2 regions of the Streptomyces stoeckheimensis genome follow, and region 1 is predicted to be linked to the other one. Evidence: riboswitches for the same ligand, from Rfam matches in the RefSeq annotation. Region 1 holds a riboswitch; the other holds the start of a gene.
The links. Region 1 has a riboswitch for ZMP and ZTP ahead of glyA (serine hydroxymethyltransferase). Riboswitches for the same ligand answer to the same signal wherever they lie in the genome.

Region 1 (4,407 bases):
GAGAAGCTCGGCTTCATCCGCGCGATCTTCAAGCTCTACCCGTGGGAGTGGCTGGCCACCGACGAGTTCGCCCCGCAGGTCCTCGGCACGTACGACCACGGCGGCGGCTCCGGCACCACCGCCTGGATCGAGCCCCTGTGGAAGATGCTGCTCTCCAACAAGGCGCTGCTGGCGGTCCTGTGGGAGCTCTTCCCGGAGCACCCGAACCTGCTGCCCGCCTACCTGGACGGCCCGCGCGAACTCGCCACGACCACCGGCTACGCGGCGAAGCCGCTGCTGGGCCGCGAGGGCGCGGGCGTCACCCTGCACCCGGTGGGCGGAGAGCCGTTCGCACCGGAGCAGGACGAGACGTACGTCTTCCAGGGCCTCGCCCCGCTGCCCGACTTCGACGGCAACCGGGTGGTGCTCGGCGCGTGGGTCGTCGAGGACGAGGCGGCGGGCCTGGGCATCCGCGAATCGGCGGGGCCGGTCACGGACGAGTACGCCCGCTTCCTGCCCCACGTCATTCTCTGAGCCCTTCGACGACGGCTACGCGCCGAGGACCGACCTGAGCTGGTCCAGCCCCCAGTCCAGGTCCTCCTTGGAGATCACCAGCGGCGGTGCGATCCGGATCGTCGACCCGTGGGTGTCCTTGACCAGGACTCCGAGTCCCATCAGCTTCTCGGAGATCTCCCGGCCGGTGCCGCGCGCCGGGTCGATGTCGACGCCCGCCCACAGCCCGCGGCCCCGTACGGCGGTCACCGCACCGCCGCCGACCATCAGGTTCAGCTCCCGGTGCAGGTGGTCGCCGAGCTCGGTGGCACGCTGCTGGTACTCGCCGGTGCGCAGCATCGCGATGACCTCCAGGGCGACGGCGCAGGCCAGCGGGTTGCCGCCGAAGGTGGAGCCGTGCTCGCCCGGCTTGAACACGCCGAGCACGTCGAGGTCGGCCACGACCGCCGACACGGGCACGACCCCGCCGCCCAGCGCCTTGCCGAGGATGTACACGTCGGGGACGACCCCCTCGTGTTCGCACGCGAAGGTCTTGCCGGTGCGGCCCAGGCCCGACTGGATCTCGTCGGCCATGAACAGGACGTTCCGCTCGCGCGTCAGTTCCCGTACGCCCCGCAGGTATCCGGCGGGCGGCACGAGCACGCCGGCCTCGCCCTGGATCGGCTCCAGCAGCACGGCGACGGTGTTGGAGGTGACGGCGTGGGCGAGCGCGGTGAGGTCCCCGTACGGGACGATCTCGAAGCCGGGGGTGTACGGGCCGAAGTGGTCGCGGGCGTCGTGGTCGGTGGAGAACGACACGATGGTCGTCGTGCGGCCGTGGAAGTTGTCGGCCGCCACCACGATCTTGGCGTGTCCGTCCGGTACGCCCTTGACCTCGTACCCCCACTTGCGGGCGGTCTTCACCGCCGTCTCCACGGCCTCCGCGCCGGTGTTCATGGGCAGGACGGCTTCCTTGCCGCACAGCGCCGCGAGCTCGGTACAGAAGTCGGCGAAGCGGTCGTGGTGGAAGGCGCGGGAGGTCAGGGTGACCCGCTCCAGCTGGGCGCGGGCCGCGTCGAGCAGACGGCGGTTGCCGTGGCCGAAGTTCAGGGCGGAGTACCCCGCGAGCATGTCGAGGTAGCGGCGGCCCTCCACGTCGGTCATCCACGCGCCCTCCGCCGTGGCGACGACGACGGGCAGGGGGTGGTAGTTGTGCGCGCTGTGCGCGTCGGCGGAGCGGATGGCATCAGCAGTTGTCGACACGGGGTCTCCGATCGTCCGTCAAGCCGGTGACGAGGGTGGCGTCACCCTCCATCCTCGCTCGAATACCGGACGGAGAAACCTTTCTCGCGGCGCGCCCGCTAAGGTGTCGGACACGCACGGCGACTGGCGCACGGAGAACCAACTCCGGGGGAGCCGTGCGCGCACGACCGCATACAGGGCCGCTCGCCTGGGCCTCGCGGGGACGAGATCCGACATCGACCCCGGAGGAACCGCCATGAGCGCGAACCACCCCCCGTACCGTCACCCCGCCCTGCTCGCGACCGACCCCGAGCTGGCGTCCTTCGTCGCCGCCGAGGAAACCCTCCAGGCGGAGACCCTCCGCCTCATCCCGAGCGAGAACTACGTCTCCTCGGCCGTGCTGGAGGCCTCCGGCACGGTGCTGCAGAACAAGTACAGCGAGGGCTACCCGGGCCGCCGGTACTACGAGGGCCAGCAGAACATCGACCGCATCGAGGCGCTGGCCGTGGAGCGGGCGAAGGGCCTCTTCGGAGTCGACCACGCCAACGTGCAGCCGTACTCCGGCTCCCCGGCGAACCTGGCCGTGTACCTGGCCTTCGCGAAGCCCGGCGACACGGTGATGGGCATGGCCCTGCCGATGGGCGGGCACCTGACGCACGGCTGGGGCGTCTCGGCGACGGGCTCCTGGTTCCGGGGCGTGCAGTACGGGGTCCAGGCCGACACCGGGCTCATCGACTACGACGCCGTACGGGACCTCGCGCTGGCGGAGCGGCCCAAGCTGATCTTCTGCGGCGGTACGGCGCTCCCGCGCACGATCGACTTCGAGGCGTTCGCGTCGATCGCGAAGGAGGCGGGCTCGGTGCTCGTCGCCGACGTGGCGCACATCGCCGGCCTGATCGCGGGCGGGGCCCACCCGTCCCCGGCGGGTCACGTGGACGTGATCTCGACGACCACCCACAAGACCCTGCGCGGTCCGCGCGGGGCGATGCTGATGTGCCGCGAGGAGCACGCGAAGGCCATCGACAAGGCGGTCTTCCCGGGCCTCCAGGGCGGCCCGCACAACCAGACGACGGCCGGTATCGCGGTGGCGCTCCACGAGGCGGCGCAGCCCTCGTTCGTGTCGTACGCGCACGCGGTCGTGGCCAACGCGAAGGCGCTGGCCGCGGCTCTGCTGGAGCGGGGCTTCGACCTGGTCTCGGGCGGTACGGACAACCACCTGATCCTGATCGACCTGACGGGGAAGTCGGTGTCGGGGAAGATCGCGGCGAAGGCGCTGGACCGGGCCGGGATCGTCGTGAACTACAACACGGTGCCGTTCGACCCGCGCAAGCCGTTCGACCCGTCGGGGATCCGGATCGGCACGCCGTCGCTGACCTCGCGGGGGCTTTCCGTGGAGCACATGCCGGTGGTCGCCGACTGGATCGAGCGTGCGGTCGCCGCTGCGGCGAAGGGTGACGAGGCGGCCCTGGGCGCCATCCGCGCCGAGGTCGCCGACCTCATGGCCGCCTTCCCGGCCCCGGGCCTCCCCGTCGCCTGACCCACCGGGTGGGGGCGGCCCCCTGCGGGGCTGTCCCCTACCCGCCCTTCCACCGTTCCCCGGGGCTCCGCCCCGGACCCCCTGGGGCTCCGCCCCGGACCCCCTGGGGCTCCGCCCCGGACCCCGCGCCTCAAACGCCGGCGAGGCTGGAATTGCCCCGCAGGCAATCCAGCCCCGGCCAGGCAGAATCCAGCCCCGCCGGCGTTTGAGGCGCGGGTGCGGGCGGCGCCCGCGGAGCTCCGCGCAGCGGGTTCCCCCGAGCCGGACCGGAAAGCGGTCGCTCGGCCGAGGCAAGATCCGGACGGGGCGCTACCGCCGGGTACCCGGGCGGGGGGCGGGCAGGGACCGGGGGACCCGCCGGGTTCCGGCCAGTGGCGGGGCCGAGCCCGGTGTCACACCTGAGAGAATGGAGCCATGGCTTCTGATCGTCCTCGCGCGCTCTCCGGCATCCAGCCCACCTCCGGTTCGTTCCACCTCGGGAACTACCTCGGAGCCATCCGGCAGTACGTCGCCCTGCAGGAGACGCACGACGCCTTCTACATGGTCGTCGACCTGCACGCGATCACCATGCCGCAGGATCCGAAGGATCTGCGCGCCAATACCCGGCTGTCCGCCGCGCAGCTCCTCGCCGCCGGTCTCGACCCCGAGCGCTGCACGCTCTTCATCCAGAGCCACGTGCCCGAGCACGCGCAGCTCGGCTGGGTCATGAACTGCATCACCGGTTTCGGCGAGGCCAGCCGGATGACCCAGTTCAAGGACAAGTCCGCGAAGAGCGGCGCCAACAACGCCACCGTGGGCCTGTTCACGTACCCGATCCTCCAGGTCGCCGACATCCTGCTCTACCAGGCGAACTCCGTCCCCGTCGGCGAGGACCAGCGTCAGCACATCGAGCTGACCCGGGACCTGGCCGAGCGCTTCAACCAGCGCTTCGGGCAGACCTTCACCCTCCCCGCCGCGCACATCGTCAAGGAGGTCGCGAAGATCTACGACCTCCAGGACCCGGCGATCAAGATGTCGAAGTCGGCGTCTTCCCCCAAGGGCCTGATCAACCTCCTCGACGAGCCCAAGGCCACCGAGAAGAAGATCAAGAGCGCGGTCACCGACACCGAGGCCGTGGTCCGGTTCGACGCCGAGAACAAGCCCGGCGTCAGCAACCT
Region 2 (4,407 bases), 1.9 Mb from region 1:
CATCACCGCGCCGGCCGCGATGACCATGGCGCCCTGCCACAGGAAGTTCCAGCTCTGGCCGATGACCGCGTCGAGCCGGGGCAGCTGGGCGCCGATCGCGTCGCCGGTCGCGGCGGCGAGGAACCACACACCCATCATCTGGTTGGTGAAGGCCCGCGGGGCCAGCTTGGTGGTGACCGAGAGGCCCACCGGGCTCAGGCACATCTCGCCCATCACCTGGATCACGTACACGCCCACCAGCCACATCAGCGAGACCTTGACCCCGCTGGAGGCGATGGCCGCGGCGCTCGACATGACCACGAACGAGGCGCCGGTCAGCAGCAGGGCCAGGCCGAACTTGAACGGGGTGCTCATGTGCTTGCCCCGGCGCACCCAGAAGGCGGCGAAGACGGGGGCCAGGATGATCACGAACAGCGAGGGCAGCGACTGGGTCCAGCTCGCCGGGATGTGCCAGCCGAGCAGGGACAGGTCGGTCTTCTGGGCGGCGAACATGTTCAGCTCGTTGCCCATCTGGTCGTAGACCAGCCAGAACAGCGTGGCGGCCAGGAAGAGCCAGACGTACGCCCGCAGCCGGGTCTTCTCGACCCGGTCGATCTTGGGGCTGCGGTACATCGAGAGCAGCACGCCCGCCGGGACCACCACGGCGACGACCGTCAGCACGAAGGTGATGGTGTCGATGCTCAGCGCGTGCGAGGCGGCCAGCAGGGTGACCAGGACGGCGGTGAAGACCAGGCCGTACGCGGAGGACTTGCCCACCTTGGCCCGCTCGGCCGGGGTGAGCCGGACCACGGGCTCCGCGCGCAGCTGCTCCGACAGGCGCCGGCCGCCCAGGACGTACTGGACCAGGCCGAGGGCCATGCCGACGGCGGCGGCGCCGAAGCCGAGGTGCCAGTTGATCTCCTCGCCGAGGTAGCCGACGACGAGCGGGGCGATGACGGCGCCGAGGTTGATGCCCATGTAGAAGATCGAGTAGCCGGCGTCGCGCCGCTGGTCGTCGTCTGCGGCGTACAGCCGGCCGACCAGCGCGGAGATGTTCGGCTTGAGCAGGCCGGTGCCGATGACGATGAGGACCAGGCCGGGCCAGACGAAGACCGGGTTCGGGACGGCCATCAGGGCGTGGCCGGCCATGATGACCACGCCGCCCCACAGGACGGCCCGCCGGGCGCCGAGGAACCGGTCGGCGATCCAGCCGCCCGGCAGCGCCAGCAGCGAGATCATGGCCATGTAGACGCCTTCCACGGCCTCCGCGGTGCCCTCGTGGAGGCCCATGCCGCCGTGGCCGCGGGAGGCGGCGAGGAAGTGCACGAGGATGGCGACCATGCCGTAGAGGCTGAAACGCTCCCACAGCTCGGCGAGGACGAGGGTGGCGAGCCCGCGCGGGTGGCGCTTCCCGCCCACCGCCGCCGCGTCCGGTGCTGCGTCCGACGCCGGGGGCTTCTGCATGTCCATCGAAGGCTTCACATATTCATTGGAGCCCCGTCCCGGCGAGGCGGGATCGGTCTTTCGGCCCCTTACCGCGGGAAACGGAACGCCCCGGACCGAAGGGCCCGGGGCGTTCGTCGTACCGAGGGGAGCGCGGCGCGGGTCAGAGGTCCGCGAGGGCCAGGCCGGCCTGGGCGGCCGCGGCCTGGACGGTCTGCTCCAGCAGCACCGCGATGGTCATCGGGCCGACGCCGCCCGGGACCGGGGTGATCAGCGAGGCGCGGGCGGCGGCCGACTCGAAGTGGACGTCGCCGACGTTGCCCTCGTTGTAGCCGGCGTCCAGGACCACGGCGCCCGGCTTGATGTCCTCGCCGCGGATGAACTCGGCCTTGCCGACGGCGGCGACCAGCACGTCCGCCTGGCGGACGATGGACGGCAGGTCCACGGTGCGGGAGTGGCAGTAGGTGACGGTGGCGTTCTGCTCCAGGAGCAGCATGCCGGCCGGCTTGCCCAGGATCGCGCTGCGGCCGACGACCACGGCGTGCTTCCCGGTCAGGTCCACGTCGTAGGCCTCCAGCAGCCGCATGATGCCGCCGGGGGTGCAGGAGACGAAGCCCGGCAGCCCGAAGCCCATGGCGGCGAAGGAGTGCATGGTGACCCCGTCGACGTCCTTGCCCGGGGCGATCGCCTCGAAGGCGGCGCGCTCGTCGATGTGGTGCGGGACGGGGTGCTGGAGCAGGATGCCGCTGATCTCCGGGTCCTCGGAGAGCGCGGTCAGGGTGGCGACGAGCTCCTCGGTGGTCGTCGCGGCCGGCAGCTCCACGTGGCGGGAGGTGATCCCGGCCTTGGCGCAACGGTTCTGCTTCATGCGGACGTAGGTGACGGACGCGGGGTCCTCGCCGACCAGCACGGTCGCCAGACAGGGGGCCGTTCCGGTGCGCTCGGTGATCTTCGCGGCGTACTCGGCGGTCCGCTCCGAGATGCGGCGGGCGAGGGCGGTGCCGTCCATCAGCGTGGCGGTCCGTGCCTGCTGGGCGGTCGTCTGAGTTGTCATCGGGGGCTCCTGAGCGTCGCTGCGGGATCGCGGTTCGCCCAGGCGCGCGGCAGTCGACGTACGGGACACACGAGTACGCCGGGCCGCTCCCCGGTGGTGATCCACCCGAACGCCAGTCACGGCCCGCCGCAAGTGTAAGCGAACCCCCGTGAAGCCCGGCGCGGGCCCCGCCCCCGGCAATCCGGTGGATGACCGGGCCCGGACCTGGGACGATCGAGACATGACGCGCACTTTCGACCATCTCGTCGCCGAAGCGGAATCCGTCTCCGTGGACGGCTGGGACTTCTCCTGGCTCGACGGACGCGCCACCGAACAGCGCCCCTCCTGGGGCTACCAGCGCCTCCTGGCGCGGCACCTGGCGCAGGTCGACTCCGCCCTGGACATCCAGACCGGCGGCGGAGAAGTGCTCGCCGGAGCCGGGCCCCTGCCCCGGCTGACGGTGGCCACCGAGTCGTGGCCGCCGAACATCGACAAAGCGACAAGACTGCTGCACCCGCTGGGCGCCGTGGTGGTCGCGGACTCCGACGAGCCGCCGCTGCCGTTCGGCGACGGGGCCTTCGACTTCGTCTCCAGCCGGCATCCGGTGACGATCTGGTGGGAGGAGATCGCGCGGGTGCTGAAGCCCGGTGGCACGTACCTCTCCCAGCAGGTCGGCCCGGCGAGCGTCTTCGAGCTCGTGGAGTACTTCCTGGGACCGCAACCGGAGGAGGTGCGGCGGGGCCGGCACCCCGACGACGCGGTCGCCGCGGCCACGAAGGCGGGACTGGAGGTGGTCGATCTGCGGTCCGAGCGGCTGCGGACGGAGTTCCACGACATCGGAGCCGTGATCTACTTTCTGAGGAAGGTGATCTGGATGGTGCCGGGCTTCACGGTCGGGCAGTATCGGGACCGGTTGCGCGAGCTGCACGAACAGATCGAGCACGAAGGCCCGTTCGTCGCACACACCGCCCGATTTCTCATCGAGGCCCGCAAAACGGGCTGACAAATCGGGCGGGCGCGACCACCCGCGACCGGCTCCCCGGTCACGGCGTGGCGCAGGTCACTCAATTCAGCGCGTAACGAATCTACTCGGGCATGCGATGAACCGACAGGTGTCCTCGTGCGGCCCGGAATACAGACCCCCCTCGGGTCTGTTTCCCGAGTCCGCGCGATGATGTCCCGCCACCCCTTATCTGTTCGCAACGAGAGGCTCCTTGTGTCGCTCAGCCCGTCCCGTACGTTCCCCACGGAGATCGCCGAATCCGAGGCCCTGGTCGCGCTTGTCGAGCGTGGCCGCGAGCAGGGTCACATCAACGGTGATGACGTGCGCCAGGCCTTCGAGGCCGGCCGCATCCCGGTGGACCAGTGGAAGCGGGTCCTGCGCAGCCTGAACCAGGTCCTGGACGAGGAGGGCGTCGCGCTGCACGTCAGTGCCGCCCCCGCCACGAAGGCTCCCGCCAAGAAGGCGCGCAAGGCGGCCGCCGCCCCGGCGCGCGCCGTCGCCAAGAAGGCTGCCGCCCCGCCGCGCCTCATCGGTGCGCGCAAGACGGCCGCTCCCACCCCCGCTGCGGCGATATCCGACCCGTCGGCCTCCGGGACCGAGGAGGAGGTGGCGGCAGAGGCCGCCGCCGCGCCGAAGAAGCGGACGGTCAAGAAGACCGCCGTCAAGAAGACCGCCGTGAAGAAGACGGCCGCCACGAAGAAGACCGCCAAGGACGGCGACGAGGCCGAGGCCGCCGTTTCCGAGGGCGAGGACTGGGCAGCCGAGGACCTGGACGAGGGTGACGAGAAGGAGACGCCCAAGACGGGCGGCAGCGCCGGCTTCGTCCTGTCCGACGACGACGAGGACGACGCCCCGGCCCAGACCGTCATGGTCGCCGGCGCCACCGCCGACCCCGTCAAGGACTACCTCAAGCTCATCGGCAAGGTGCCGCTGCTCAACGCCGAGCAGG

Region 2: linked by a shared signal. The riboswitch ahead of ACE1OC_RS08180 (bifunctional 5,10-methylenetetrahydrofolate dehydrogenase/5,10-methenyltetrahydrofolate cyclohydrolase) and the one ahead of glyA (serine hydroxymethyltransferase) in region 1 are both predicted to bind ZMP and ZTP.

The regions. Positions count from the first base shown of each region.
Region 1 is NZ_CP169550.1:3,627,081-3,631,487, reverse strand. Features, by position in the region: gene ACE1OC_RS16175 (glutathionylspermidine synthase family protein) at 1-513, shown strand, start outside; gene rocD (ornithine--oxo-acid transaminase) at 529-1,734, opposite strand; ZMP/ZTP riboswitch at 1,844-1,934, shown strand; gene glyA (serine hydroxymethyltransferase) at 1,970-3,250, shown strand; gene trpS (tryptophan--tRNA ligase) at 3,665-4,407, shown strand, end outside.
Region 2 is NZ_CP169550.1:1,730,178-1,734,584, forward strand. Features, by position in the region: gene ACE1OC_RS08175 (peptide MFS transporter) at 1-1,461, opposite strand, end outside; gene ACE1OC_RS08180 (bifunctional 5,10-methylenetetrahydrofolate dehydrogenase/5,10-methenyltetrahydrofolate cyclohydrolase) at 1,586-2,476, opposite strand; ZMP/ZTP riboswitch at 2,506-2,606, opposite strand; gene ACE1OC_RS08185 (class I SAM-dependent methyltransferase) at 2,697-3,458, shown strand; gene ACE1OC_RS08190 (RNA polymerase sigma factor) at 3,672-4,407, shown strand, end outside.